DNA from 4 places in the Spirillospora sp. NPDC047418 genome. Region 2 is predicted to be linked to each of the others. Evidence: riboswitches for the same ligand, from Rfam matches in the RefSeq annotation. Region 2 holds a riboswitch; each other region holds the start of a gene.
The links. Region 2 has a riboswitch for cyclic di-AMP ahead of ABZ806_RS27865 (peptidoglycan recognition protein family protein). Riboswitches for the same ligand answer to the same signal wherever they lie in the genome.

Region 1: linked by a shared signal. The riboswitch ahead of ABZ806_RS19830 (CHAP domain-containing protein) and the one ahead of ABZ806_RS27865 (peptidoglycan recognition protein family protein) in region 2 are both predicted to bind cyclic di-AMP.
Region 3: linked by a shared signal. The riboswitch ahead of ABZ806_RS22665 (C40 family peptidase) and the one ahead of ABZ806_RS27865 (peptidoglycan recognition protein family protein) in region 2 are both predicted to bind cyclic di-AMP.
Region 4: linked by a shared signal. The riboswitch ahead of ABZ806_RS23275 (C40 family peptidase) and the one ahead of ABZ806_RS27865 (peptidoglycan recognition protein family protein) in region 2 are both predicted to bind cyclic di-AMP.

Annotation. Positions count from the first base shown of each region.
Region 1 covers NZ_JBEYTW010000029.1:31,521-38,917, forward strand. Annotated here, with positions in the region: tRNA gene ABZ806_RS19815 (tRNA-Pro) at 242-315, opposite strand; gene ABZ806_RS19820 (hypothetical protein) at 487-1,293, shown strand; gene ABZ806_RS19825 (PP2C family protein-serine/threonine phosphatase) at 1,508-3,367, shown strand; cyclic di-AMP (ydaO/yuaA leader) riboswitch at 3,822-3,977, shown strand; gene ABZ806_RS19830 (CHAP domain-containing protein) at 3,989-4,741, shown strand; gene ABZ806_RS19835 (bifunctional glycosyltransferase/CDP-glycerol:glycerophosphate glycerophosphotransferase) at 4,998-7,397, shown strand, end outside.
Region 2 covers NZ_JBEYTW010000052.1:5,169-12,565, forward strand. Annotated here, with positions in the region: gene ABZ806_RS27850 (abortive infection family protein) at 1-974, opposite strand, end outside; gene ABZ806_RS27855 (MFS transporter) at 1,069-2,361, opposite strand; gene ABZ806_RS27860 (PLP-dependent cysteine synthase family protein) at 2,358-3,488, opposite strand; cyclic di-AMP (ydaO/yuaA leader) riboswitch at 4,387-4,536, shown strand; gene ABZ806_RS27865 (peptidoglycan recognition protein family protein) at 4,912-5,700, shown strand; gene ABZ806_RS27870 (hypothetical protein) at 5,925-6,602, shown strand; gene ABZ806_RS27875 (hypothetical protein) at 6,599-7,276, shown strand; gene ABZ806_RS27880 (hypothetical protein) at 7,282-7,397, shown strand, end outside.
Region 3 covers NZ_JBEYTW010000036.1:32,897-40,293, reverse strand. Annotated here, with positions in the region: gene ABZ806_RS22705 (hypothetical protein) at 1-776, opposite strand, end outside; partial or broken gene ABZ806_RS22700 (fasciclin domain-containing protein) at 1,006-1,152, opposite strand; gene ABZ806_RS22695 (sigma-70 family RNA polymerase sigma factor) at 1,158-1,733, shown strand; gene ABZ806_RS22690 (anti-sigma factor) at 1,730-2,452, shown strand; gene ABZ806_RS22685 (VldE C-terminal domain-containing protein) at 2,533-2,805, shown strand; gene ABZ806_RS22680 (BlaI/MecI/CopY family transcriptional regulator) at 3,344-3,718, shown strand; gene ABZ806_RS22675 (hypothetical protein) at 3,715-3,954, shown strand; gene ABZ806_RS22670 (hypothetical protein) at 3,948-4,355, shown strand; gene ABZ806_RS22665 (C40 family peptidase) at 4,393-5,436, opposite strand; cyclic di-AMP (ydaO/yuaA leader) riboswitch at 5,440-5,588, opposite strand; gene ABZ806_RS22660 (M56 family metallopeptidase) at 5,692-6,627, opposite strand; gene ABZ806_RS22655 (BlaI/MecI/CopY family transcriptional regulator) at 6,632-7,036, opposite strand; gene ABZ806_RS22650 (VanW family protein) at 7,082-7,397, opposite strand, start outside.
Region 4 covers NZ_JBEYTW010000038.1:14,966-22,362, reverse strand. Annotated here, with positions in the region: gene ABZ806_RS23290 (VanW family protein) at 1-548, shown strand, start outside; gene ABZ806_RS23285 (BlaI/MecI/CopY family transcriptional regulator) at 594-998, shown strand; gene ABZ806_RS23280 (M56 family metallopeptidase) at 1,003-1,938, shown strand; cyclic di-AMP (ydaO/yuaA leader) riboswitch at 2,080-2,226, shown strand; gene ABZ806_RS23275 (C40 family peptidase) at 2,230-3,273, shown strand; gene ABZ806_RS23270 (M56 family metallopeptidase) at 3,720-4,670, opposite strand; gene ABZ806_RS23265 (BlaI/MecI/CopY family transcriptional regulator) at 4,667-5,041, opposite strand; gene ABZ806_RS23260 (class I SAM-dependent methyltransferase) at 5,130-5,819, opposite strand; gene ABZ806_RS23255 (class I SAM-dependent methyltransferase) at 5,867-6,607, opposite strand; gene ABZ806_RS23250 (hypothetical protein) at 6,831-7,397, shown strand, end outside.

The DNA of each region.
Region 1 (7,397 bases), on a different contig from region 2:
CGCCGTGAGAGGCCCTCGCGGCGCCGATCGGGATGCATCGCAGGTCGCCGGGGCGGACAGCCGGGCGCCGGGACGTGTGAACATCTGGTGGGCCGCCTTGGGCGGATGCCGGTCTTCCTGGTCCCGTGTGAACCGGGCGAGTGCCGCGAGGGGCGGCCGAGTTCGCTAACGAACGGCTAACAAACGATCAAGAGGCCGGTCCTCCGTGTGGAGGAAACGGCCTCTGAGCTGGTCTTTCCTGTCGGGACGGCGGGATTTGAACCCACGACCCCTTGACCCCCAGTCAAGTGCGCTACCAAACTGCGCCACGTCCCGGTGCCCGGGTGAGCGGGCGTGATTACTGTAGCGCAGTCCGCGGGGTCGTGCGTACCGGGTTGTGGGGGCGGTGATCTCTGGTAGGGAGGGCGGATGGTGTCTTCGCGGGCCGTGGTGGTCGGGGTCGTTTGCCTCGGGTTGGTGTGCGGATGTGGGGGAGGGGAACGGTCGGTGGGCGGGAGTCCTGAGTCCGGGGCGGCGGAGGTGCCGGGGGCGGACGCGTCCGCGCCGGAGGCGCCCGTGGTGCGGGTGCCCGAGGGGGTTCGGGCCTCTTATGCGGTCTTCGATCGGAAGGCGGGGCGGGTCGTGCTGGAGCGGGAGCCGCGGCGGACGTTCCGGTCGGCCTCGGTGGTGAAGATCCTCATCGCGCTGGACTTCCTGGAGCGGCATCGGGCGTCGGCGGCGGATCGGGCGCTGCTGGTGCCGATGCTCAGGTCGAGTGACGATCACGCGGCGACGGAGTTCTGGCGGCGGGGCGGGCAGGGGAAGATCATCGAGCGGATGGTGCGGAGGGTGGGGCTGGCGGAGACGGCGCCGCCGCCCGCGGACAAGCCCGGGTTCTGGGGGTATACGGCGCTCAGCGCCGGGGACGTGGTGAGGACCTACCGGTATCTGCTGGACGAGGCGCCGAAGGCGCACCGGGAGTTCGTGCTCGGGCAGTTGCGGAGGTCGACGCCCTGCGGGAAGGACGGGTTCGACCAGACGTTCGGGATCCCGCGGGTGGTGAAGGGGCCGCGGGCGGTGAAGCAGGGGTGGTCCGGGTTCGGGGACGTGCCGGCCGAGCCGTGCGAGGGTGCCGGGGCGCGGCCCGCGGCCTGGCGGCCCGATCTGGGGCTCGGACGGCCCGTGCTGCATACGACCGGGGTGGTGGGCGACAGGATCATCGTGGTGCTGACGCTGCAGCCGGAGGGGTCGTCGTTCCGGGCGGCGGCGGCGCGGATCACGACGCTGACCAGGGACGTCTACCGGGCGGCGTGACGGGGGTCACAGGGCGGGGAAGGGTTCCGTCCCGACTGGGTCATCGGAAGCGGTGCGGCCGGACGGGAACGGAAATCCATGGCAAAGATCTGGGCTGTTTACCAGGTTGTGGGCGAATAGTCCCTCGCTGGCGTATGTAGCTTTTTTCTCCCAGGGGCAGTGACGCCGAACGGGGGACACGGGGTTGGCGGAAGCGGAGGGCACCCAGCCCGGGATGCACGTTGCGGACCTGGAGGACCTCCGGGGCGCCGCGCACGACCGCGCGGTGCTGGCGGAGGCGCGGGTCGTGCTGGGGCGGCGGCTCGGCGTTCCGCCGGGGGAGGCCCTGCAGCATCTCATCTGGCTCGCGCGGGATCTGGACATCGACCTCACCGAGGCGGCGGCCCTGCTGGTCAAGGACCGGGGCGAGGGCCCGGTGGGCGCGGTGCTCGCCGGGCGGCGGGCGCCGCGGGCCGAGGGCGGCACGGAGGAGCGCGAGGCCGTGCTGACCGAGGCGGAGGACGTCCTGCGCCGGGTGACGGCCGAGGACACCGGCGGCGACGCCGAGATCCTCGCCGAGACGGGCGACGACCCGGTGGCGCGGGCGGTGCTGGACGGGACGCTCGACTCCTGCGCGCATCTGGTGCCGGTCCGGGGGGCCGACGGGGCCGTGGCCGACTTCCTCTATGCCGAGCTGAACGGTGCCACCCGGGACATGTTCGGGCGCGGCGGGGCGGAGCTGACCGGGCTCCGGCTGCTGCGGACGGATCCGGGCGCCGTGCTCAGCGGGCTCTTCGACGAGTACGTGGAGGTCCTGGAGACCGGCAGGCCGGCGGAGCGCGGCTCGATCATGTACTCCACCGCCCAGCGCGGCCTGTCCCGGTCGTCCCGGATGAGCGTCCGGTGCGTGCGGGTGCCGACCGGGGTGTGCGTCACGTGGCGGTACCACGCCGCCGAGGACCGCGTCGCGCGGAGGCTGGAGCGGGTCGAGCGGCTGGCGCTGATCGGCTTCGGCGAGTGGGACCTCGCGACCGGCGAGTCGGACTGGACGCCGCAGATGCGGGCCAACTACGGCCTCGCCCCCGACGAGGTGCCGCCGATGCCGCACGACCTGCCGAAGGCCGTGGCGGACGACGACCTGCCGCTGGTGGAGGAGGCCGTCCAGACGATGTTCTCGCGCCGGGAGCCGGTGGAGGCCGAGCACCGCGTCATCGGGCAGGACGGGACGCCGCGGCACCTGTGGCTGTTCGCCGAGCCGGTGCTCGGCGACTCCGGGCTGCCGGTCTCGATCAACGTCGTCTCGCAGGACATCACCCGGCGCCGCGGCGTCGAGCGGGCGCTCGCCGAGACCCGCCGGCAGATGCTGAAGCAGCAGGCGCGGACGGCGCAGGAGCGGAAGGTGGCGGTGACGCTGCGCCGCGCGATCCTGCCGGACGAGGACGAGGTGGAGCAGCTGCCGGGCCTCACCATCGCGGTCCGCAGCCTCGCGGCCGAGAGCACCGCGCGCATCGGCGGGGACTGGTTCGCCACCCGCGCGCTGGCGGACGGCCGGTCGCTGTTCGCCATCGGGGACGCGGCCGGGCACGGGCTGCCGGCGGCGGCCGCGATGGCGCGGACCCGCAACGGGCTGCTCGGCCTCACCTGCACGGGCGAGCCGGCGGGGCGGCTGGTGGGCTGGTTGAACGAGCTGGTCGGCAATATGGACCCGCCCGCGACGGGCACCGCGATCGTCGCCCACTTCGACGCGTCCCGCCGGGCGCTGGAGTGGACGTGCGCGGGCCATCCGCCGCCGATCCTGGTCCGGGAGGGGCGGGCGACGCTGCTGGAGGTCGTCCGGGACCCGATGCTCGGCGCGATGCCCTGGCGGTACACGACGATCACCACCGACCTGCGTCCCGGGGACCTGCTGTTCCTCTACACCGACGGCCTGGTGGAGCGCAGGGACGCCGACCTGGACGAGCGCATCGGCCGCCTCTCCGAGATCCTGCAGGACTCCTCGATGCGCCCGGACCTGGCCCTGGACGAGGTGATGGCGCGGATGGAGTTCGACCGGGCGGCGGACGACACCACGCTGTTCGCCCTGCACGTCGAGTGACCGGGCACACGGTGGGGCCCGCGGGGCCGAGCCGTGTGATGTAGGACTCAGCCGGGGCGGCGACCGGGGCCGGGAGGCGGCGGACGCCCGCGCGCCGGCCGCCGCGTCCCAGGAGTTCTTTACCTTTCGGTCATCAGCCGGTAAGCCCTGCGGGCAAAGGGCTGAGGGCCACTCGGGGAAAGATCGGGAACACTCGGCGCCGTGACGCTGTTGGTGAATCCTTGGAAGGGCATGAGACGGGCATAAACGAGGTTTGTGCTTGGTTTGCTTTTCTTGAGAAGGTTGCTTACCTTCTATCCGAATCCCGCAGCGCGCCCCATGCGTTGCCGCCGGCCGTGCGATGTGCGGCCGAGGATCGCGGAGCGGTATCCGCACGCGATGCGCGCCACCTGACGCGCGCACCCTCACCGAGATCAGTCGCTGAGATACATCCGTAAAAGTCTGCGCCGCGCCATGCGGTGCGAGGCCGAGTCCGTCCCGGTCGATGCGGCCGGACGGAGCCGGGGACCCAATGTTCCAGGGGTGAATCGGCGCGCCGAGAGACGCGCCGTAGGGCTGCTTCCATGCCCGAATCCGTCAGCTAACCCGGTAGGCGTCATGGAAGACAAGGAGATTCCCTGCATGACCGGTCGTTTCGATCGACTTTCGCTCACCCGGTTCTCCTCCGAGGACAAGGCCGTCGGCGTCGCCGCCGGCGCGGTCCTGGCCGGAGCCGTCGGACTCGCCGTCCTCAACCCCCTGGCCGGCGGCAGCGCCGCGGCCGAGACCCCCGCCCAGGCGGCGGGCGCCGTCGCCGAGCAGAGCACGGTGTCGAAGGGCTCGGCGGCGATGACCACCGCCGAGGCCAAGGAGGCCGGCTACAAGGTCGCGCCGCGCGCCGTCCAGGCCTCCGAGGTCATCAAGCTGGCCGAGAAGCAGGTCGGCATCAGCGAGGGCAAGGCCGGCCAGACCAAGTTCCACGACTGGTACGTCTCGACCCCGCACGCCAAGGCCACCGCCCAGCGCGACGGCGGGTTCTCGGTCAAGGCCTACAACGGCGCCCAGTGGTGCGACATGTTCGTGTCCTGGCTCGGCGCCCAGACCGGCGTGAAGAACATGGGCTGGGACGCCTACACCGTCCAGCACGCCACCTGGTTCAAAAAGACCGACCGCTGGGGCGACAAGCCCAAGCCCGGCGCCGTGGTCTTCTTCGACTGGAAGAACGGCTCCAACGGCTCCATCGGCGGCATCGACCACGTCGGCCTCGTGGTGAAGGACAACGGCGACGGCACCGTCAAGACCATCGAGGGCAACAGCAACAACGAGGTGGAGAAGAAGACCCGCGACAAGTCGCAGATCGTGGGCTTCGGCTACCCCGACTACGCCAAGAGCTGACCTCCAGCTCCTCCAGCTCTCCAGACCCTCCAGACCCTCCAGACCCGAAGGCGCCCGGCCCCCCGCCGGGCGCCTTCGGGCGTTCAGGGCGATCTGCGCTATGTCTCCGCTGAAGTCGGGTAATGCGAAGCATTGGCAGCCTTTGATCCTGCTTGGACCTCAGTGCGGAGTTCCGGGATAGGAATCAGGAGCGACGCGTCCGACCGGCCGCGACCCGGCTCAGTCCCCGGCGGAACCGGGGGAAGGGGGATGCCCGATGCGGGTGCGCCCGGATGTGAGCGTGGTGGTGATCGCGTACAACGACGCCCGGCGGCTGCCGCGGGCGGTCGCCTCGTCGCTGGCGCAGTCGCTGGGCGGCGTCGAGACCGTGATCGTGGACGACGCCAGCACCGACGGCACCGGGGAGGTCGCCGACGGGCTCGCCGCCGCGCACCCGGGGCGGGTCCGGGCCGTCCACCTGCCGTCCAACTCCGGTGGCTGCGGGCGGCCCCGCAACACCGGGATCGATGCATCGGCCGGCCGCTACGTGATGTTCCTCGACAGCGACGACCTGCTGGACCGGCACGCCTGCCTCAACCTGGTCGCCGCCGCCGAGGACAGCGGCGCCGACCTGGTCTCCGGCCTCTGCGACCGGGTCTTCCTGGACGTCCCGGAGGGCGCGAAGGGCCGCATCCGCCCCTGGTACCCCTGGCTCTACCGCAGCACCGCCGTGTACGGGTCGCTGGCCGAGAACCCCGACCTCCTGTACGACACCCTGTCGACCAACAAGGCGTACCGGCGCGGCTTCCTGGAGGAGCACGGGCTCCGGTTCGTCGAGCGGCTGCACTACGAGGACCTGCTGTTCACCGCCGAGGCGTACCTGGCGGCGGGCCGCACCGCCGTGATCCCGCACCGCGTCTACCACTGGCTCGTCCGGCAGGGCACGGCGGCGCCGTCGATCTCCAACCGGCGCGCCGAGCTGGCCAACTTCGCCGACCGGCTGGAGATCCACCGGCGCATCGACATGCTGTTCACGCTGCGCGGCGCGCACGACCTGCGGCGCGCCAAGGACGTGAAGTTCGTCAACCACGACCTGGTCCTCTACCTGCGGGAGCTGCGCGACCGCGACGCGGGCTACCGGGAGCGCTTCCTGGACCTCGCGGCCGGCTATCTCGCCGAGCTGGACCCGCGCGTCTTCGCGTCGGCCAACCCGATGCCCGCGATCGCCGCGTACCTGATCCGCGAGGGCGACCACGACGGGGCGCTCGCCGCCGCCGAGTACCGGCCCGCCGAGCGGCCCGAGCTGCGCGCGCGGCTGGTGGAGCGGGACGGGCGGGTCTTCTGGGGCGCGGGACGGCCGCGCGGGACGCTCGGCCGCGCGGTCCTGGACGTCACGGGCTTCGGCTTCCACGTCCGGCCGCTGAAGGAGCTGCGACCGGCCAACACGGTGACGCGGCTGGAGATGCGCGGCGACCGCGTGCTGATGGCCGGGCACGTCCTGAACCCCCTGGACCGCGTCCCCCCGGACGCCGAGCTGGCCGGGACGCTGGAGTTCTGCGACCGGCGCCGCCGAACCCGCAGGGCGCGGGCCCGCGCGACCGTGCGCCACGAGGGGGAGCGGCTGGCGTGGCGGTCGGAGTTCGCCCCGGCCGGGCGGATCAGGCCGGTCGGGTTCGTCGATCCCGTCTGGGACGTGCGGCTCCGCGTCCGGGTGGACGGCGAGGAGATGGTCACCCGCCCCGGCGAGGGCCGCGGATCCCCGTCGCTGACGGGCGTCGCGCTGCCCGTCCGGCCCCGGCTGACCCGGATCGCCGCGGACCGGCTCCGCTCCTACGTCACCGAGGGCGGGCACCTGGCCTTCGCGCTGGAGACGGCGAACCCGTGGGCGCGGCTCGCCGGGGCCGCCGCGCTGCGCGCCGCCCGGTCACCGGCGGGACGGCTCGCCTGGCGCCGGGCGCGGGGCCTGGAGAGGGCCGTCCGGCGCGGGCTGACCTCCCGCGACACCAAGATCGCGGTGTTCAACCGGGTGCTCAGCCGGCTGCCGGTCCGGCCCGGCCTGGCCGTCTTCGAGAGCCACCTGGGCCGGCACTACTCCGACAATCCCAAGTACATCTACCGGGAATTGCGCAGGAGGGGCCGGCCGGTGCGGGCGGTGTGGGCGTACGCGTCGTCCCCTCGGGGGTTCCCGGACGACGCCGCACTGGTCCGGCGCGGCTCGTGGGCGTACTTCCTGGCGCTGGCCCAGGCCCAGTTCTGGATCGACAACCAGGGCTATCCGGAGGGCCTCCGCAAACGCCCCGAGACCACCTACATCCAGACCTGGCACGGTTCGGCGTTCAAGCTCATGGGCCTCGACCAGCCGCGGGTCAAGAGCGGCCCCGCCGCCGAGCGGGCCCGGCTGCGCCGGATGGTGGAGCGCTACGACTGCTTCCTGGTGCGCTCCGGGCACGACGCCGCGACGCTCTGCGCGGGCCTCGGGGTCCGCTCGGAGCTGCTGCCGGCCGGCTATCCCCGCAACGACCCCCTGGTCAACGGGGCGGACGGCGATGCCGAGCTGGCGGCCGAGGTGGCCTCGCTCCGCGCGTCGCTCGGCCTCGGCGACGGGCGCCGCGCCGTCCTGTACGCGCCGACGTTCGCGACCGGGCGGAAGGGGCGCCCCGTCAAGCTGCTGGAGCCG
Region 2 (7,397 bases):
GCCGGCGGCAAGTAGGCGGCGCTCGCCCTGAGGCGTTGTTCGAGGCCGTAGTCACCTGCGAAGGGGTCTTGCGCGAGTGAAGGCGCACTCGTTTCGGCGAGCTTGCTCCGCAAGCTGTCGATCAGCGCGGTGACCTCCTCCGGAGGAAGTGGCGCGAGCACGCGCGAGGCCCAATCGGCCGACCATTCGTCCACGGTCAGGCGCCCGCCCGGGTCGATGAACAGCCCCTCGAAGACCGCACTCCGATATGCGGCCGGCCAGATCGTCATATCGCGACTCCGAGCGCACTCCTCAACGCCGTCTTGGCGAACGACGAAGGTCTCCCGCATCGCGCGCTGCGCTACGGCGAGCCCGATCCGGCGTTGCACGGGCGGGTCCAAGGCGGCCAGGCCGGCCGCGTCCAGACGCTTCCCGAGGTCGCCGCGGCGGAAGGTCGCGTGTTCGAGGTCCTGGATCAACGGCTCGGGCATCGAGAGCGTGAGGACGCCGAGCCGGCGGAGCGCCCACCGGGACCACAGCAGTGCGCCGTCAAGGCAAAGATGGACCATCTCCTCGGTGACCGCGGGTTGCTCGGACCGTCCGTGACCTGTTCCGTAGGCGTTGCGGATGGCACCGAGCTGGGTGGCGATGCCCTTCGCGCTCTGGACGAGCTGCCTCAGCTTCTGATCGTCGCTGAGGTCCGGGTCCGGCAGGCGTTCCAAGGCCTTGTGCGCCTGGATGACGCACTTGTCGAAATCGATCAAGGCTCCGGTGGCCTGCCCACGCGTCGACATCACGATCTTCGCGATCGCCTCGACCAGTTCCTTGGCCGTCCCGATGCACAGCGGGCGGTCGCCGGTCTCCAGGGCCAGTGCGAGACGTTGCTGCTGCGCCTCGATCACCAGCCACGCCTCGTTCTTGATTCCGTTCGGGCGTTCGAGGGTGAGCTGGTACACGAACGGCGGCATCGGTGTGCCGGGGGTGGATGTCGTCACTCGTTCCTCTCAGCGCGACTAGTTCAGCGCGGTGCTGGACTGATTCAACACCTCGCGCCCCAGCTGCCTCACGCCCTTTGGGGCGGCCGCTCAGTCAGCCGGGAGTTGCGGCGCGTTCACGTGGGCGTTCACGTCCCGGAGCAAGCCGTCCGGCGCGGGCCAGGGCACGGATGGCCAGAGCGCAAGCGATGCCCACCACGGCGAGGGCCAGCCACGGAAGGCTGGGCACTCCGATGACCCGGCCCGCGTCGAGGGCGGCCCCCGTGAGCATGTTGCCGAGCGCGATGCCGATGCCGGAGACCGTGTTGTAGAGGCCGTAGTAGGTGCCGATCATCTCGTCCCGCCCGAGCGCCGCGATGGTGGCCATCTCGAACGGATACGTCACCATGGTCGCGAGCGTGAGCAGTGCGGTGCTCAGCAGGATCGGCGCGATCGCCTCCGCATAGCTCGCCGGCCCGTCTGGCGGTGATGCCGTGGCCGGCGCCAGGACTGCGGCCAGTCCCATCGGGACGAACGAAAGCCCCATCAACGCCAGCCCGCGGACGAGCGCCTGCGCCGAAGTCCAGCGCGCTTTGACCCAGGAGGTGACCCGCACCTGTCCCAGCACGGCCATGCCGCCGGAGACGACGAAGAGCAGGGTGACGCCGAGTTCGCCGCCCGTCACCCGGCGGACCTCGATGGGCAGCCCGAGGTAGACCTGGAAGTTCAGGACGTACGAGCCGGTCATCGCCAGGGAGAACAGGACGAAGGCACGGTTGGACAGCGCCGTCCGCCAATCCCGGACGACGGACCCGCCGACGCCGGCGCGGCTGCCGCGCCGGGCCGGCAGCGCCTTGGCCTGCGCGATGGCCAGCACCGCGAACAGCCCGGCCGCGACCATGCAGGTGAGCTGGAACGCGATGCCCCCGAGCAGCAACCCGATCAACGGCCCGACCAGGATCCCCAGCTGGTAGAAGACATTGAACGCCGCGAAAGCCTCGACCTTGCGTTCGCCGGCTTCCTGAGCCAGGTAAGCGCGCACGGCGGGATTGAAGAAGGCTCCGGCAAGGCCGGTGAGGGCCGAGGCCAGGATCAGAATGGGCAACGCGTCGGCGACTCCGAGCAGGGCGAATCCAACGGTGCGCAGCACCAGACCCGTGAGGATCATCGGCTTGTAGCCGAGCCGGTCGGCGAGGCTGCCGCCGACCAAAAACATGCCCTGCTGGCTGAGGTTGCGCACGCCCAGGGTCAAGCCGACGAGCCACGCCGCGAACCCGAGGCCGCTGGACAGGTGATCGGCCAGGTAGGGCATCAGCATGTAGAAGCCCAGGTTGATGGTGAGCTGGTTGACCATCAGCAGCCGGATCGGACGGTCGAACGACCACAGCTGGGACCATGTCGCCCTCACAGCGCGGCCTCCGCACGTGCTCCGGCCGGTGCCGTCACGTTGGCGCAGAGGGTCCACCGCGTGACCTCGCGCTCGGCGGGGTGCGTGATCACGTCGGGCTTCTCGCTCGGGACGGTGCCCATCAGGTCGTGCCGGGAGCAGTATCCGTCATCGAAGACCGTCGCGAAGTAGCGCTGCGGTCCGTCGGGGAAGACGGCCGCGATCTTGTGGTGCTCGGATTCCGACCGCGCGATCCACGAGGCCACGAGCGCGACCGCCCCCACGCTCCACCCGCCGGTGGTGTATCGGGCTTTGGCGAGCTCCCGGCATGCCCAGACGGCTTCGGCGGGCGCGACCCAGTGCACCTCGTCGAACGCGGCGTAGTCCACGTTGCGCGGGTAGATGCTGCTTCCAAGGCCGCGCATGAGCCGCGGCCTCGCCGGCTGCCCGAAGATGGTGGACCCGACCGTGTCGACCCCGACGACCCGCAGTTCCGGGAACATCCGGCGCAGAACCCGAGAGGTCCCGGCGCTGTGACCGCCGGTGCCGACACTGCAGACGAGCGCGTCCACCTGGCCGAGTTGGCCGGCCAGTTCGAGCGCGAGCCCTTCGTAGGCGGCGACGTTGTCGGGGTTGTTGTACTGGTCCGGGCAGTAGGCGTCCGCCTGCCGTTCCCGCAGCTCCTGGACGCGTCGCCGACGCGCCTCCTGCCAGCCGCCCGTGGGATGGGGTTCCGCCACCACGTCGACCGTCGCGCCGTGCGCGCGCAGCAGGTTGACCATCAGCGGCTCCATTCCCGGGTCCGTAACGAGCGTGGCGGGATGGCCGTAGGAGATCCCGGCGAGTACCAGGCCGAGCCCGAGCGTGCCGCTGGTGGATTCGATGATCGGCGTTCCTGAGGCTAGATCGCCGCGCTCCCGGGCGCGGGCGACCATGTGGAGGGCCGGACGGTCCTTGATCCCGCCCGGATTCGTGCCTTCGATCTTGGCCCAGAAGCCGTTCGTGCTCCCTCCGGACAGATCCGGAATCCAGAGGACGGGAGTGTTCCCGACCAGGCGCGCAGGCGACCGGCAGGTGCCGGCTCCCGTCCCTCGGGAAGCACCAAAGCCCTTCGATTGCCCTGGTACGTGCAGATCGATCGCGTCCAACGTTCTCTCCTGAAGGCTCAGCTCAGCAGCGCGGATGTGGTTGCGAGGCGGTCGTCGCCGGTTGTCCCTCAGCGGGCATGCCGAGGAGGAAGATCGGAGAACTTCGTCCTCCGCTATTCCGTCATCGACAAGGGCGCATGACCTGGCCGATCACAGCCGCGCCAGGCAGATCAGGTTCAGGAGACGGGTCCCGTTGGGGCGAGGCGGTACGCATCGTCGACGCAACGCGGCACAGGAACTCCGCAGGAACATCGCTGCCGCATCTCGCTCTCCCCTCACCAAGAGGATGGCGAGTCCGAGGAACGCGGCAATGAGAAGCATGACAACCCGGCTGCCCTCGGACGGGAGAGCCGTCGAATCTCCGCAGTCATCATGCGGCTCGGGAGGAAGGCTCTTCGTCGCCGCTCCGCCCGAGTTGCCAGGCTGACCGTCGGCGTGGGCACTCAAGGCGGCAGAGGGTACCGTGCGCCCCGCCGTCCCAGCCGATTCTTCTGAGTGCAGACCAGGCAGGCAGAGCACGAAGTGGAGCGCGGACAGCGTGACCAGCAGGAGCGACAGACCGCCTCCTGACGAGGGGCCGCACCCCTGCGAAGCACGCTGAGTTAGGTACACATCACATACTGTAGCCATCTCCTACGTGTCGTAGGACGAGACCCCGCCAAAGTCCCGTATGGCTCACTTCATCCCTGAGCCAAGCTCGGAATCGATGGCGCACGAGCGACCCGCTCCCTTGGAGCTCCCATCCCGGAACCCGCGTCACTCACAGGCGAAGACCCAGCCTCGGGCGGAGTGGCCCGGCGTAGATCACTATTGAATTTTACCTTTGCCGACTTGGACGCACGGAGCTCCATGTACTAACTTGCCTAGTAGTCGGCCAGGGAACGCCGCTCCACAGGCGACCGGCCGAACGCCTAATTCCATGGCGCCCGACGCCCTGGAAGCCGGGGACCCATCCTTCTTGGGGTGAATCCGCGACCAAGGCCGCGGTAGGGCCTACTCCTGGCCCGAACCCGTCAGCTAACCCGGTAGGCAGTCAAGGAGAGGAGAAAGCGTGAAAAGGCAGTACGCTCCCCCAGTTGCCGACCGTCCTGCGCCTGACTCCCGAACGGTCAGCCGTCCGGGCACCTGACCTGGCACAGCGTAGAGCGCCGGAAGACAGCAGAACCGCAGACTCTGTTGATTCCGATCGTCTGACGAGGACCATCCCCACGCATGCTGATGCAGCGTCTTCCTCGTAGCGTGCACGTGCGCAACTAATTCATTTGACCTTCATTGTCCACGGCTCCAGCCGGGGCAGGCCCCGCATGCGTTAGTGCACGCACTATCCCCTGCTGACCACAGGCGGCGACTTCCGCCTGCCCTTCGGCATGCCATTCCCATGACATTGGCCGCGCCGTGGGGCGATCCCCTCGGAGGAATTCCGATGAACTACGACGGACGGCATCGCGCCGACGGCTCCACGAACGGCGCCGTACCTCGCCGAACTCTCCTTCTGGGCGGCCTCCTCGCGGCCGGCGCGGCATTCGGCGTCCAGGAAATGCGGGGCTCGCCTCCGGCGCGGACAGCGCAACGAGCCGCCGCGAGTGGCAAGGAGGGCGCGGCCGGGGGCAGGCGATCTCGCGCCTCCCGGAACGCACGCACGGCATCCGCCAAGTCTCCGCTGATCCACCCGACCAAAGAGTGGGGGGCCGGCAAGCCGGAAAGAACCGCGACCGTCCGCCGGCGTCCTCCCAAGTACATCGTCGTGCACCACACCTTCACCGACAACGTCGACGACTACTCGCTCGCACGGGCAGAGCGCCTCGCACGCGCGATCCAGAATGCGCACAAGGGACGAGGATGGGGCGACACCGGACAGCACTTCACCATCAGCCGGGGAGGCCACATCCTGGAGGGTCGTACGGGCAGCCTCGCGGCGGCCGAACGGGGCGAGATGGTAGTCGGCACGCACGTGAGAGGCGCGAACGCCGACACCGTGGGCATCGAGTGCGAAGGCACCTACAACACCGTCCTGCCTCCGCAACGACTGCGCGATTCCCTGGTCAAGGTCTGCGGTTGGCTGTGCGAGCAGTACGACCTCAACCCGTATGAGGCCATCGTCCCGCACATGAAGTTCAACGACACCGATTGCTGCGGCTACAAGTTCGCCCCCACCCTCCCGAGCCTCCGCAAGGACGTCGCCAAGGTCGTCTCCCCCAGGTTGCTCCGCTGACGCCAACCGCTTCGACGCGTAACCCTCCGTACTGAAACAACTCGGCTTTCGCTCACGGAGGAGCAGCGGTCGAGATCTCAGGAGGGCTTTCGGGCGGCCGTATTGGAGTCACACCTTTCCTCCTACATTGCGTAGGAGTACGGTCCGGACGGCATGTCTGATCGCCGGCTGCCGGGGGCGCCGACCCAGGCATGCCACCCGATGATCAGGTCCACCGACGAGAGGTGAGACATGCGCAGGGCCCATGGGCGATCCCCCTGGCCACCACCCTGACGATCGCCATGAGCGGTCTCGGGGACGCAGCCGCCAGCCCCACGCCACCAACCGCCAAGACGAAGATCAATGGAGGTTCCGCCGATCCCGAGAGCGGCGGCCGTGAAGCCGACGACCAGCACGGTGGAAGCGAAGGGCACCTCCCCGGCTCCAGCAAGAACGTGAAGCTGGTCGGCGAACTCGACGTCAGCGGCGCGACCGGCCAGGACCGGCCGGGACACATCGCCGACCTAGCCGTCAGCGGCGACCACGCCTACCTGGCGGCTCGGCGCCTCAACACCGACCCATGCGGGAAGGGCGGCTTCTACACGGTCGACATCTCCAACCCGGCGAAGCCGAAGGAGGTCTCCTTCACCGAGTTCCCGGCGGGGTCATATCCGGGTGAGGGGATGCAGGTCATCAAGATGCGAACCGCCGCGTTCAAGGGCGACATCCTGGTGACCAACAACGAGATCTGCTCGGACACGGGATCACAGGTCGGCGGGATGTCTATCTACGACGTGACCGACCCGCGCCACATCGTCCCACTGGCGATCGGCGAGGGGACACCAACGACGGCGAACTGCCGACGGCTCGTCAGGAGCACAGCGTCTTCGCCTGGCAGGCCGGGCGCCACGTCTACGCCATGATCTCCGACGACGAGGAACAGGCCACCAGCGACGTCGACATCATGGACATCACCGACCCGTCCAACCCGACGCTGATCGCCGAGACGAGCCTCACCGACTGGCCCGGCGCCCAGAAACCCCTGGCCAACGGAGAGACCGTCTTCCTGCACGACATGGTCGTCAAGAAGATCAGGGGCCACTGGCTGGGGCTGCTGTCGTACTGGGACGCAGGCTGGGTGATCCTCAATCTCGACAACCCGGCCAAGCCGGTCTTCGTCAACGACTCCGACTACCCGGACCCCGAGAAGCTCCTCGGCTTCAGCCCGCCGGAAGGCAACGGCCACCAGGCCGAATGGACGCGCAACAACCGGTTCATCGTCGGCACCGACGAGGACTTCTCCCCCACCCGGACGTCCTTCCAGATCACCGCTGGGCCGAATGCCGGCACCTACGGCGCAGGCCAGTTCGACTGGACGGTCCAGATCGACACGCTGCCCGGCAAGACCTTCGAAGGCGCCAAGACCGTCTGGGCCGGGAGCGGTGCGAAGAGGACGTCGACGGCAACGGCACCAGTGACCGCGCCGAGGTCCCGTCCAAGGCGACCACCGGCGCCGATGTCGCCGTCTTCGTCCGGGGCGGCTGCTTCTTCTCCAAGAAGGTCGAGTCCGGCCAGCTCGCCGGATACGACAAGGTGATCGTCGTGCAGAGCCACGGCGCGACGAGCAATGGCCTGTTCCCTGACGGGTTCCTGTGCGGAAGCCAAGGGCACCAGTTCACCGTCACCGCATCCGCCGTCTGCGTCGGCCACCGCGCAGG
Region 3 (7,397 bases), on a different contig from region 2:
GGCAGCGTCCACCTCATTTTGATCTTGCCCGTGGAGCGCCCGGGCGAGTAGAGGCTGGGGCTGGGCTGGCTGCTCCAGCCGGATGTGCCTCCGATGATCGCGCCGCTGGAGCTCCGCAGGACCGCCATGGCGCTTCCCCGCACCGGCTTGTCGTAACCGGACTGGACGGTGAAGGACAGCATCTTGCGTGTGGGGTGCTTCCGTTGCGGCTCGACCCTGACCTTGCTCGCGTTCAGCGGCGCGACCTTGCCGTTCATCATCTTGCCCTCCAGGTCGCGGATCGAGCTCTCCAGCGGCCACCACTGCGTGCGGACCTTGAGTCGAATCTCGGCGATGGGCTCGTCCTTCAACGTGGTCTGAACACCGAGCATGCTGCTGTAGAAGCCTCCGCCGGAGCGCTGGCCGGGCAGGACGGGCGGCAGCAGGACCCCCGCCTGGCCCCGGATCTTCTCGCCTCTCTGGTTCAGAGGCTCGATGTCCACACTCGAAACAGCGATCATGCGGCGGCTGGTGTTCTCCACCACCAGGCCATAGGACACGATCGGGTCCTTATCGCCTTCATCCAGAACCTTGTTGAACCGGGAGAAGCCCTTTTCCACGATCCGCAATTGACCGCCATCGTCCGCGCCGGCGAACGGCGGTGTCGAGGGGCTGACCGAGGACGGACTCGCGGTGCCGGTCTTGGAGGTGACCGGGTTGCCATCCTGGCATCCCGCGACCACCACCAACCCGATCAGCCAGCAGGCCGCCAGAGCTGTCCTCGCCGGGGATGACATCGAATCCCTCCCCGTTCGTTGATCATCTACCTTTCGGGCTTAGACGCGCCGCCCTCCGTCCCGGTTCGTCACCGTCCTCGACGGCGGGTTCCCCAACCCCGGAGTCCGCTGCTGGGGGCGGTCTGCGCCATCGGGGGTTTCGGCGGGTGGAGGCGCGGTGGACGGCCGGTCTTCCCTCCGCCCCGTGGGTCCTGACCGTCCACCGGCCGTTCGCGGGGTTACTTGGGGGCGGCATCAGGACGGAGTCGATGATGTAGACGGTGGCGTTGGCGGTCTGGACGTTGCCGCACACCACGTTGGCGTTGTCCTTGCCGACCGTGGAGGACTCGCCCGAGCCGCTGGTGGTCAGCGTGCCGCCCTGCAAGGTCGTGAGGCTCCAGGATGATCTTCACCGTCTCCCTGTCGGCCATGACCTTGTCGAGCGTGGCCTCGGGGATCCCGCCCTTGCCGGGGGCGGGGACGGCCGAGCACGCCGGACCGAACGGCTTGCCGGTCGCGGGCGCGGCCGTGCTGGAGGATCCATCGAGCGGACGCGGCGCGCCCCCGTCGTCCCGGACCTCGGCGAACTGCTCGTCCTGGTCGCCCGCGGCGACCTCGCACTACCGGCCGGACAAGGGCGACGCGACCGCGTGGGCGCTGACGATGGCGCACCGCCGCGCGATCGACCGGGTCCGCTCCGCCCAGGCGAGCCGCGACCGCGAGCAGCGCGCCGGCGCCCCCGGCCCGGACTACGACCAGGTCGCCGAACAGGCCGGCACGCGGTTGGAGCACCAGGAGGTGCACCGCTGCCCGCGCGGCCTCACCGACACCCAGCGCGAGTCGATCGCGCTGGCCTACTACGGCGGCTACACCTACCGGGAGGTCGCCGAACTGCTCGGCGTCGGCCTCGCCGCCGTCAAGACCCGGATGCGCGACGGGCTGATCCGGCTGCGCGACTGCCTGGGGGTGCAGCCATGACCCACGACCCGCACGACCTCGCCGGCGCCTACGCCCTGGACGCCCTGTCCGACACCGAACGGCGCCGGTTCGAACGCCATCTGCCCGGCTGCCCCGCCTGCGCCGACCAGGCCGCAGGCCTGCGCGAGACCACCGCCCGGCTGGCGCTGGCCGTGTCCCGGCAACCGCCGCCCGCACTCCGCGACCGGGTGCTCGCCGAGATCAGCCGGACCCGGCAGTCGCCGCCCCGGCTCACCCGGCGGCTTCCCTCCGCCCGGGGCCTCGGGCCGAGCTGGCTGGCCGCCGCGGCGTGCCTGATCCTCGCCCTCGCCGGCGGCATCACCGCCGCCCACTTCCACGGCGACGCCGAACACGCGCAGGACCTCAACCGGCGGCTGGCCGCCGTGCTGACCGCCCCCGACGCACAGACCTCCACAACCCGGACCCAGGACGACGCCACGGTCACCGTCGTGTCGTCCCGGTCGCTGGACAAGGCAGTGATCACCACGTCCCGGCTCAGGCAACTGCCGTCGGCGAAGACCTACCAGGTGTGGTTCCTGGCCCCCTCCGCCGCCCCGCGCCCCGGCGGCGTCCTGCGGCCGCCCGCCGGCCGCCCGTCCCGGCCCATCATCGCCTCCGGGCTCGGCAACGCCCAACAGATCGGCATGACCATCGAACCCGCGGGCGGCTCCCCCCGCCCGTCCGGCGCCCCCTTCCTCACCCTCCCCCTGATGCGATGAACGAGCGGAGCCTCCGCTCACCTCGCGATCCGTCCCATGGACGTGAACCGCCGCGAAGAGTCGGCCGGACGGGACGCAAAATGACCGACTCCAAAGACGGTCAGCTCGCCCAGGCGGAGGAACAGCGGCGCCGGCCCGGCGTCACGCCCCGCATGCGCAAGATCATGCTGGAGATCGACCAGAAGTTCGGCCCGTTCCCCACGATTGGCTGCTACCGCCCTGGAGACCCGCAGGACCACGGCTCCGGACGCGCCTGCGACTTTATGGAGAGCATTGCCGGCAGGATGCCGACCGCCTCGCCGCGGAACCGCCACCGCCGGCAGCGTGTGGCGGATCACCAAGAACGTCACTGAGGCGCGGCGACGAGCTGGACGGCCCGCCGGACTTCTGGCAGCGCGTTCTGGCGGTCAGAACCGGTGCAGACACCTCCGCGCCTACTTGATGCATCGATCTACGAAGCCTGGTAGTAGATGCCATGGAGGGCGGACGACGACGATGCAAGCCGAGCGCATGACGGACGGAACGGCGGGGCAGTGGCATCACCAAATGCTCACCGAACCGGCCTCGGCCGCGCCCAGCGGCGAGATCTGGCTCAGGTCCGGGGGACGGCTGGCGGTCGCCGACCTGATGCCCGACCGGACGCGGTCCGCCGGCCCCCCCCGCCGACAGCTTCTGAACGATTCGGGATCCACGAGAGCGGACGGATCGATCGCAGCGCCGGCTGGTTCTCCCGTTCGACGCTCCAGACTCTGCGCGAGACGACGGCCACCGGGGAGTTCTGGGGGACCGCCGAGCCGAACTGATCTCCGCGCGGGCCAGCGAGAGGGACCTACTATGGGCTGTAGTATGCGGAGCCGATCCAGCAGGCGTGACGTCGGAAGGCGGTAGATCATGGCCGGGCAGCGCTTCGGCGACCTGGAGGCCGCGGTGATGGACCGGATGTGGTCCTACGGCCGCCCGGCCAACGTCCGCGAGGTCCTTGAAGACCTCCAGCGCGAGCGGTCGATCGCCTACACCACGGTGATGACCGTTATGGACAACCTGCACAAGAAGGGGTGGCTGCGCAGGAAGCGCGTGGGGCGTGCGTACGAGTACGAGGCGGTGGCCTCGCGGGAGGGCTACACCGCCAAACTCATGCGCGAGGCGCTCGCGACCAGCAACAACCAGGCCGCCGCGCTCGTGCACTTCCTGTCCGACCTGTCACCGGAGGAGAGCAGGGCCTTGCAGGCGGCGCTCAAGGTCGTGCAGCCGCGGGACACCACGTGACCGCGGCCGCCACCCTCCTCGCCTACGCGGCACTACTGGGAATCCTGGGGCCCCGGCTCATGCGTGCCCGCGGCTGGGCCGACCGTGCCCCGCGGCTCGGCGTACTCGCCTGGCAGACGGCCGGGGCTTCCGTTATGGCGGCGGTGGTCCTCGCCGGCCTGATGCGGGTGGTGCCGATCGTCCGGACACCGCACGGCCTGGCGGCCTGCCCGGACGCCACCGCTGTGTCGTGCTGAGCACTGGGGCGCTCGAACCGCTTCCTGAGGATCAGTTGTCCGCGGTCCTCGCCCATGAACGCGCGCATCTGGCGGGCCGCCGCGATCTCGCCATCAACCTCGCCGTCGCGTTCGGCCGTGCGTTCCCCGCCTTCTCGCACCTCACGACCCCCTGTCCCGTACCGGACGTCTCACCGGCGGCGTCGGCGCTCTGCTTGCGACGCTGCCGCTGGCACTCGCCGCCAACCCGGCCATCACGGCTCTCCTTGAACGCCACTGCCACTTCCCGATGTAGCGGCGCGACCCGTACCGAGCCGGGCGTCGCTACGGAACTGGTCGCCATCGGCCCCCCAAGACCTCCAGCTGGGGAGGCTGTAGGAGAGGCAGCCAAAGGACGTCCCCGTCACCCCAGGGGTGGGTGACGGGGACGCGGTACCGGGCCGCTCAGGGCGGCGGTGGTCAGGCCACGCGGACGCCGCCGGCGAACGGGCGGCCGGAGATCGAGCTGATCTTGACGACGTCGCCGGTCTGCGGGGCGTGGACCATCTTGCCGTTGCCGATGTACAGGCCCATGTGGTGCAGGTCGCTGTAGAAGAAGACCAGGTCACCGGGCTTCAGGTGGCTCTGCGAGACACGTGTGCCGGCGGTGAACTGGCTCCCGGTGTAGTGGGGGAGGGTAATGCCGACCTGGGCGTAGGCGTACAGGGTCAGTCCGGAGCAGTCGAAGCCCTTGATGTTGGCGCCCTGCGCGGTGCCGTAGGACGGGCCGGACGCGTTGCCGCCGCCCCACGAGTACGGAACGCCGCGCTGGCTCAGGGCCGCTCTGACCGCCCCCATGGCCTTGGCCGAGGCGCCTCCGGGATCCACGTTCGGGGCGGGACCCGCGTTGGTGCGAGCGCCGGAGCCGACACCGAGTTTGGTTTCGACCTTCTTCAGCTTGGTCTGAAGTTCCTTGCGCTTCTTCTTCGCCTCGCCGGTGAGCTCGCGCACCTGCTTCGCGCGCGCTTCGGCCGACTTGCGGGATCGTTCCGCGGACTGCATCGTCTGCAGCAGGTGAGCGACGCGAGTGCTGTCCTGGCGGGCGAAGTAGTGGAGCGTGGCCGACTTGTCCAGCACGGCCTGAGGGTCGTCCGCCGATGCGAACGCGACCGCCGGGTCCGCCGGCCCGTTCTTGTAACTGTCCGCGGCGAGCTTGACGATCCGATCCCGGGCCTCGTCCAGCGCCTTCTTCTGGCGGACGGCGTTGCCCTCGGCCACCTTGGCGGCACGCTGCGCCTGCTGCAGGCGCACGCGCAACCCGTTGTACTGCTCGCTGAGCTTCTCCGCCTCGTCGGCGAGCTTCTTCTGCCGGGCGGTCAGCTCTTTGCGGGTCGGCTGGGGCTCGGCCCAGGCGGGCGGGGGAGCCACGAGCGTCGCGGAAACGGCGATCGATGCCGTCCAAGCCGTGCCCGTGATGAGCCGGCGGCGGATCGGCCTTCTCTCTCCGGCAGCTCGTCGCTGCATGCACTGTCCTCTCCAGTACGCCTACCGGGTGAGCTGCCGGGTTCGGGCCGGAGTCGCCCTACCGCTCATGGTGAGCGGATTCACCCCAGATGGAGAACGGTTCCCCGGTTCCTCGGACGGCGTGGGGCCGCGGGATTCGGCGTGGCCACCGCTGTCCCCGGCGGGGACACCGGACGATGGCTCCTACGGAGCGTAGGAGATAGTGGCCTCATTCGCCACCCAAGTGGCCGAATACGACAAACCGCCTCGGCCGTCTCAGCAGATGTCGGACAACTGCACGATGGTCGCGGCGGCGACCAGGAGGGGCGTGGCGACGGCGACGGCAACGAAGGCGGAGGCGGCCGCCCGGACGACCCGGCGCGGCTTCACCACCTCGGCGGACTCCAGTCGCAGCACTCTCTCCGTCAGCGCCCCCGTGGAGGGCCCTGCGGCGCCGAGGGCGCCCGCCACACCCGGCGTCGCCGCGAGCCGACACAGGGCGTCGACGAGCGTGCGCCTGCCGCAGGCTCGGGCCGCCGCGTCGTCCGCGGCCATCTCCAGCAGCAGTGGCAGGGTCTTCTTCGCCCGGCGGACAGTCGGCAACCAGGGCAGGAGTGCGTAGGCGAGGTCGAGCATGAGCAGCATCGTGTGGTGCCGCTGACGCAGGTGGGTTCGTTCATGGACGAGAACCGCGCCGAACTCTTCGGGAGTGAGGGTCTCCTGCGTGCCGGTGCTGACCACGATCGCGCGCTCCCGGGCGGGCAGCGAATACGCCACGGGGATGGGGTGGTCGAGGACGAGTACGTCGTCGTGCCGTCCATGCTCCTTGGCGACGAGCCGGAGCATCTCCCAGTGCCGGCGCCGGTGCCGCACGGCTCGTCTGAGCCGCGGCAGGCTGCGGGCGAGCCTGGAACAGCAGGCCGTCAGCAGCGCCAGGCTCGCGGCGGCCGCCATGATGATCGCCTCGTCACCATGGTGGGGCAGGCAGTTGCGCAGCCACTCCAGCAGACCGTGGCCGGGCGCCGGCGGTGACAGCAGCGCCACCGCGACGATCCCGATGTCGGCGATGAAGGTGCCGGCCAGCGCCGCGAACCAGCAGGCGATGGCGATCCCCGGATGCGCGGCGGGGCGGCGGAGTCGATCGAGGGCGGGCCCCGCCAGGCAGCCCAGCAGGACCGCCGTGGACACCAGGCTGATCACGAGGTAGATCACGCCGTCATGCCCCCTGGTCGTCGGACGTCCGCCGGCGCAGGGCGTCCAGCAGGTGGCGCGCGTCCTCGGGCGGGACGGCTTCGGCGAACCTCGCCAGGATGCTCCCGTGATCGTCGGATTCGGTGAGCGCGTCGAGCATCAACTCGACCGCGTACTCCTCCCGCGCGCGGGTGGGGGCGTAACGGAAGGCCGTCCCGTCCGGTGTGCGCCGCAGCAGGCCCTTCTGCGCGAGCCTTTCGGCCACGGTCTGGACGGTGTTGTAGGCCAGAGCCTTGTCGGCGTCCTCGTTCAGCTTCGCGAGCAACTCGCGCACCCGCAGCGGGCCTGGCGCGTCCCAGAGCACGTCCATGATGGAACGCTCGAGTGCTCCACCCAATCCGGCCACGCGCCACCTCCGTCCTGCGCACATTGTGCCGGAGAACCGGCTGTGGGCGGGAACGCGGGCTGTCGCTCGCTACTGGCACGTGATGCGCGGCTCGGCCTCATAGGTGGTGTGGAACTTCTGGCGGCGCACCTCCTTCCCGTTCTGCTTGAAGATGCGCCAGACGTCGATCTGGAAACCCTCGGCACCGGGCATCGGGATGCACTTCGGCCCCGGCTCGGTCTTGCTCTCGAAACTCTTGATCGCGTACTTCTCGGAACTCTTCGATTCGATGTCGTAGCGCTCGGTGCTCCAGAAGTTCACGGTGAGGGAGGTGTCGGTGTAGGCGGTGTCGACGAGGACGCCGTACGGCGAGTCGTTGCGCCACCGGAAGTCCGGCTGCGGGAAG
Region 4 (7,397 bases), on a different contig from region 2:
GCGAGACCTTCTCCCTCAACGGAATCGTCGGCAAGCGCGACAAGGCGCGCGGCTTTGTCGAGGCACCGATGATCCTCAACGGACGGTACGTCGACGATGTCGGCGGCGGGATCTCGCAGTTCGCGACGACGATGTTCAACGCCGTGTTCTTCGGTGGGCTGCAGGACGTCCAGCACACCCCTCACTCGTACTACATCTCCCGCTATCCGGCCGGACGGGAGTCGACCGTCTCCTTCCCCCAGCCGGACTTCCGGTGGCGCAACGACTCGCCGTACGGCGTCCTCGTCGACACGGCCTACACCGACACGTCCCTCACCGTGAGCTTCTGGAGCACTAAGCGCTACGAGATCGAATCGAAGAGTTCCGAGAAGTACGCGATCAAGAGCTTCGAGAGCAAGACCGAGTCGGGGCCGAAGTGCATCCCGATGCCCGGTGCGGAGGGTTTCCAGATCGACGTCTGGCGCATCTTCAAGCAGAACGGGAAGGAGGTGCGCCGCCAGAAGTTCCACACCACGTATCAGGCCGAGCCCCGCATCACGTGCCGGTAGCGAGCGACAGCCCGCGTTCCCGCCCACAGCCGATTCTCCGGCACAATGTGCGCAGGACGGAGGTGGCGCGTGGCCGGATTGGGTGGAGCACTCGAGCGTTCCATCATGGACGTGCTCTGGGACGCGCCCGGCCCGCTGCGGGTGCGTGAGCTGCTCGCGAAGCTGAACGAGGACGCCGACAAGGCCCTGGCCTACAACACCGTCCAGACCGTGGCCGAGAGGCTGGCGCAGAAGGGGCTGCTGCGGCGCACCCCCGACGGGACGGCCTTCCGCTACGCCCCCACCCGCGCGCGGGAGGAGTACGCGGTCGAGTTGATGCTCGACGCGCTCACCGAGTCCGACGACCACGGCAGCATCCTGGCGAGGTTCGCCGAAGCCGTCCCGCCTGAGGACGCGCGCCACCTGCTGGACGCCCTGCGCCAACGGACGTCCGGCGAGCAGGGGGAATGACGGCGTGATCTACCTCGTGATCAGTCTGGTGTCCACGGCGGTCCTGCTGGGCTGCCTGGCGGGGCCCGCCCTCGATCGGCTCCGCCGCCCCGCCGCGCATCCGGGGATCGCCATCGCCTGCTGGTTCGCGGCTCTGGCCGGCACCTTCATCGCCGACATCGGGATCGTCGCGGTGGCGCTGCTGTCGCCGCCGGCGCCCGGCCACGGCCTGTTGGAGTGGCTGCGCAACTGCCTGCCGCACCACGGCGACGAGGCGATCATCATGGCAGCGGCCGCGAGCCTGGTGCTGCTGACGGCCTGCTGCTCTAGGCTCGTCCGCAGCCTGCCGCGGCTCAGACGAGCCGTGCGGCACCGGCGCCGGCACTGGGAGATGCTCCGGCTCGTCGCCAAGGAGCATGGACGGCACGACGACGTACTCGTCCTCGACCACCCCGTCCCCGTGGCGTACTCGCTCCCCGCCCGACAGCGCGCGATCGTGGTAAGCACCGGCACGCAGGAGACCCTCACTCCCGAAGAGTTCGGCGCTGTCCTGGTCCACGAACGGACGCATCTACGTCAGCGGCACCACACGATGCTACTCATCCTCGACCTCGCCTACGCGCTCCTGCCCTGGTTGCCGACCGTCCGCCGGGCGAAGAAGACCCTGCCGCTGCTGCTGGAGATGGCCGCGGACGACGCGGCGGCCCGGGCCTGTGGCAGGCGGACGCTCGTCGACGCCCTGTGCCGGCTCGCGGCGACACCAGGTGTGGCAGGCGCCCTCGGCGCCGCGGGCCCCTCCACAGGGGCGCTCACGGAACGAGTGCTGCGGCTGGAGTCCGCCGAGGCGGTGAAGCCGCGCCGGGCGGCCAGGGCGGCAGCCTCCGCCTTCGTCACCATCGCCGTCGCCACGCCCCTCCTGGTCGCCGCCGCGACCATCGTGCAGCTGTCCGAGATCTGCTGAGGCCGTCCCTTACCGGCCGGTCATTAACACATCGTTGAGACTCCAGAGGCGGTTTGTCGCAATCGGCCGCTTGGGTGGCGAATGAGGCCGCTATCTCCTACGCTCCGTAGGAGCCATCGTGGGGTGTCCCCGCCGGGGACAGCGGTGGCCACGCCGAATCCCGCGGCCCCGCGCCGTCCGAGGAACCGGGGAACCGTTTTCCACTGGGGTGAATCCGCTCCCCCGAGCGGTAGGGCGACTCCGGCCCGAACCCGCCAGCTCACCCGGTAGGCGTACTGGAGAGGACAGTGCATGCAGCGACGAGCTGCCGGAGAGAGAACGCCGATCCGCCGCCGGTTCATCATGAGCACGGCATGGACGGCATCGATCGCCGTTTCCGCGACGCTCGTGGCTCCCCCGCCCGCTTGGGCAGAGCCCAAGCCGACCCGCAAAGAGCTGACTGCTCAGCAGAAGAAGCTCGCCGACGAGGCGGAGAAGCTCAGCGAGCAGTACAACGGGTTGCGCGTGCGCCTGCAGCAGGCGCAGCGCGCCGCCAAGGTGGCCGAGGGCAACGCCGTCCGCCAGAAGAAGGCGCTGGACGAGGCCCGGGACCGGATCGTCAAGCTCGCCGCCGACAGCTACAAGAACGGTCCGACGGACCCGGCGGTCGCCTTCGCCTCAGCGGACGACCCACAGGCCGTGCTGGACAAGTCGGCCACGCTCAACTACTTCGCCCGCCAGGACAGCACCCGTGTCGCCCACCTGCTCCAGACGATGCAATCCGCGGAACGATCCCGCAAGTCGGCTGAAGCACGCGCGAAGCAGGTGCGCGAGCTCACCGACGAGGCGAAGAAGAAGCGTAAGGAGCTCCAGACCAAGCTGAAGAAGGTCGAAGCCAAGCTGGGCGTTGGGTCCGGCGGACGCACCAGCGCGGGACCCGCCCCGAACGTTGATCCAGGTGGGGCCTCGGCCAAGGCCATGGGGGCGGTCAGGGCGGCCCTGAGCCAGCGCGGCGTTCCGTACTCGTGGGGCGGCGGCAATGCGTCGGGCCCGTCCTACGGCACCGCCCAGGGCGCCAACATCAAGGGCTTCGACTGCTCGGGACTGACGCTGTACGCCTACGCCCAGGTCGGCATCAGCCTCCCCCACTACACCGGCAGCCAGTTCACCGCTGGCACGCGTGTCTCCCAGAGCCAGCTCAAGCCCGGCGACCTGGTCTTCTTCTACAGCGACCTCCACCACATGGGCATGTACATCGGCAACGGCAAGATGGTCCACGCCCCGCAGACCGGCGACGTCGTCAAGATCAGCTCGATCTCCGGCCGCCCGTTCGCCGGCGGCGTCCGCGTGGCCTGACCACCGCGCGCCGAACCCCCCGTACCGCGTCCCCGTCACCCGCCCCCGGGGTGACGGGGACGTCTTTGTGCTGCCATCCCTGTGGCCAGCCCACCGGACGCCCCGCACCCACCCTCTACTATTCGACGAAGTAGTAGAGGGACGTGCCTTGGGACGCTGCCGCAAGTTCAACCCGAGCGGGGAGATGCTCCCGTGCGGGTCGATAGCGGTGCAGCGCCATCCTTCGTGGGACCGGGGCCAGGAACTGGACCGTCCGAGTTTGTTTGGGGATCTCGGACGGCCAGCCGGTCGACGTCATCGTCACCTATACGAGCTGTCCGGCAGTGCACGTCCATCCGGGCGTGGTCCTTCGCCCGTGGAGAAGCAGATATGGGGTCGAAGAGGGCGACGCCGTGCATCTACGCATACCAGGCCGGCCCCGTCGGGTTGTGACCCCGGCTCGGCCGTTACACCGGAAAGTGGCAGTGGCGTTCGAGGATCGCCGTAATGGCCGGGTTGGCAGCGAGAGCCAGCGGCAGCGTCACAAGCAGGGCGATACCGATGCTGCCGGTGAGACGTCCTGCGCGGGACAGGGGATCGTGGGGCGCGAGAAGGCGGCGGACCCGCAGAAGTGCCGTGCCACCGCCCGCCCCCATGGCCATGGTCGGCGTCCGGCCGCCGGCGACGGCCACCAGCGCCGCCGCGAGGGTGACGCGGTCGTGTTTGCGGGCGGCCACGTCATCGGCCAGCAACTCCAGCAACCTGGGAACCTCCGCCCTGGCGGCGCGGAGGAGCGGTACGGTGGGGAACGCACGGCCGAATGCCACGGCGAGGTTGATCGCGAGATCGTGGCGGCCCGCCAGATGCGCGCGCTCGTGGGCGAGGACCGCGGACAGCTGATCCTCGGGAAGCCGTTCGAGCGCCCCCGTGCTCAGCACGACACAGCGTCGGCGTCCTGGCAGGCAGTAGGCCAGCGGCTGATCGTAATCGACGACCAGGGCGCCCAGGTCCCGGCGGCGGCGGGCCACCATGGTGAGCGTCTGCATGTGTCGGCGCCGCTGAAGCGCGGTCGCGATGAAGGCGGTCAGGACATGTCCGGCCGTCCAGAGCAGGACGCCGCAGGCCACGAAGAGCCCGGCGTAGCCCGCGACCGGCTGTGGCGGGACCTCGTAGTGCACGCGCAGCATCAGGCGGCATGCCGCCAGCAGGTCCGCCAGGCCGTGCGGTGCCCGGACGATCGGCACCACGAGCATCAGGCCGGCGAGGACCACCGCGGCGATGACGGACGCTCCGGCCGCCTGCCAGGCGAGCACACCGAGCCGTGGAGCCCGGTCGGCCCATCCGCGGGCGCGCAGCAGCCGGGGACCCAGGATTCCCAGCAGCGCCGCATAGGCGAGGAGGGTGGCGACCGCGGTCACGTGGTATCCCGCGGCTTCACGACGTTAAGAGCCGCTTGCAGGGCTTCGCTTTCCTCTGGCGACAAGTCGGACAGGAAGTGGACGAGCGCTGCGGCCTGGTTGCTGCTGGTCGCAAGCGCCTCACGCATGAGCTTGGCCGTGTAGCCCTCTCGCGAGGCGACCGCCTCGTACTCATAAGCGCGCCCGACGCGCTTCCTACGCAGCCATCCTTTCTTGTGCAAGTTGTCCATCACGGTCATCACCGTGGTGTAGGCGATCGACCGCTCACGCTGAAGGTCTTCAAGGACCTCGCGGACGTTGGCGGGGCGGCCATAGGACCACATCCGGTCCATGACCGCGGCCTCCAGGTCGCCGAAGCGCTGCCCGGGCATGATCTACCGCCTTCCGACGTCCCGCCTGCTGGATCGGCTCTGCATACTACAGTCCATAGTAGTTTTCTCTCGCTAGCGCGTGCCGAGATCAATTCGGCTCGACGGTGCCCCACACCACTCCGACGCCCGGTACCGGCTGACGGTGCCCTACGGTGCGGAACCCGGCGTCCTCGAAGGCCTCCACCCAGAACTCTCCAGTCGCTGTCGTCTCGCGGAGAGTGTGGAGCGTCGACCGGAAGAACCGGCCGGCGCTGCGATCGATTCGCCCTCTTCCGCAGGACCCCGAATCGCTCAGGAACTGTCGGCGCCTACCGGCGGACCGCGTCCGGTCGGGCATCAGGTCGGCGATCACCAACCGTCCTCCCGGGCGGAGCCAGCGCAGCGCGCGGGGAACCAGCGCCCGCTTTTCAGGGTTGTCGCAGTGGTGGAGGGCCAGGCCGCTCACGATCAGATCGCAGCTCTGGCGCGGCATGATCAGCTCGGTGATCCGGACGCTCTCCGTCCTGATGTCCGGGCAACCCGACTCACGCGCGCGTGCTGCCAACCTCGTCGCCAGGACCCTGGACGGCTCCACCGCGACCAGTTCGGCGACCTCGCCGGAGAGTGGGATGGCGAGCATGCCGACCCCTGCGCCAAGGTCGACGCACCGGTCCTGCGGCCGTGGTGCGGCCCTGAGCCGGATCTCGGCGCTGAGCGCGGCCGAAGCCGACTCGGTGAGCAGATGGTGATGCCACTGCCGCGCCGTTCCGTCCGTCATGCGCTCGGCTCTCATCGTCATCGTCCAACCTCCATGGTATCTACTACCAGGCCTCGTAGGTAAATGCATCAGGTGGGCGTGGAGACGTCTGCACCGGTTCCGACCACCGGAGGACCGGCGTGCGCGTTCCCCCAGACGATGCCCGCCTCCTGGACGACCTGGATGTGGCCCACGTCGCTGAACCCCGCATCGGTGAACGCGCGCCGCCAGAAGTCCGGCGGGGCCGGCTGCTCGTCGCCGAGCCGCAGCCCGAGCCGGGTGACGTTCTTGGCGATCCGCCACATGCCGCCGGGGCCCTTGGCGGCGAGCGCCTTGACCTTCGCGCCGAGGACCTTGCGGTCGTCGGCGCCGAGTCCCCGGCCGAACATCATGTCCGCCACGACCAGGCGTCCCCCTGGCTTGAGCCAGCCGTGGACGCGCGCGACGAGTTCGCGCTTCTGCGGATTCGTCACGTGGTGGAGGGCGTAGTTGGAGACGACCACGTCCAGGGACGCGGCCGGTATGCGCAGCATGTTCAGGTCGCCCGCGATCGACTCGACGTTGTCGTGCCCGGCCTCCACGGCGCGCTGCTGAAGGTCCTGCGCCATGGCCGGGGAGATGTCCACGGCAGTGACGTGCCCGGCGTGCCCGGCGAGCGGGAGCGTCAGGAAACCGGTGCCGGCGCCGAGGTCCAGGCATCGGTCGGTGGCTCGGACGTCCGCGAGGCGGAGCACCTCGTCGCGGACCTTCTCGAAGGCGGGTGAGTTGGTGACGTGGTGATGCCAGGTGTCGACTCGCTCGTTCCAGGTGTTGCGCAGCCCATCCGACATGCGGCCTCCTCCGACCAGGTATCTACTAAGTCGCATAGTAGTAGCAACTACTAGGATGCATAGTAGATATCGCTCGAATCGGCCGGGGGTGGCGATGCGGAGAGCCGCGATCACGAGCTCGTCATGCCTTCTGGGGTGCCTGTTCCCGCTCGCGTCCCCACTCCCGGCCGCCGCGGCGGAGCAGCCGCGCGCATCGGCGCCGCTGATCGCGCCATCCGGCCGGATGGCCGAGCCGGCACTCGCCGTCGACCCCCGTGATCCGGCGCGCATCGCCGTCGCGGCCGATCCCTACCTGAACCCCACGCGCATCCAAGTGACCCTGTCGAGCGACGGCGGGCGGACGTGGTCCAAGCCGCGGACCGTGCGTCCGCCCGGTTTCGCCCGCAGCTTCGACCCCGGGCTGGCGTTCGCCGCGGACGGATCACTGCTGATCTCCGGTGGCGCCGCGCGCAGCGGTCCGCCCGGATGCCTGCCCGGATCGGTGATCTTCCTCGCCCGGCTCTCGGGCGGCCAGCTGGCCTACAGCCGGGTGGCCGGCCCCGAACGCGGCGCCTTCCTGGACCGGCCGTCCATGGCCTATGACGCCGGGACCGGTCTCGCGGCCCTGAGCTGGACCTGGTCCCGTGGTCGAAAAGCGCATTGCCGCGCCGAACCGGCCGCGTCCCGAACCATGGTGGCCTGGCGGCGCGGCAACGGCGGTTTCGCACAACGCCGCCTGCCGCGCCGGGACCCGGCCGTCTTCGGATCGAGCCTCGCCATCACGGCACGCGGGCAGATCATCGCCGCCGTG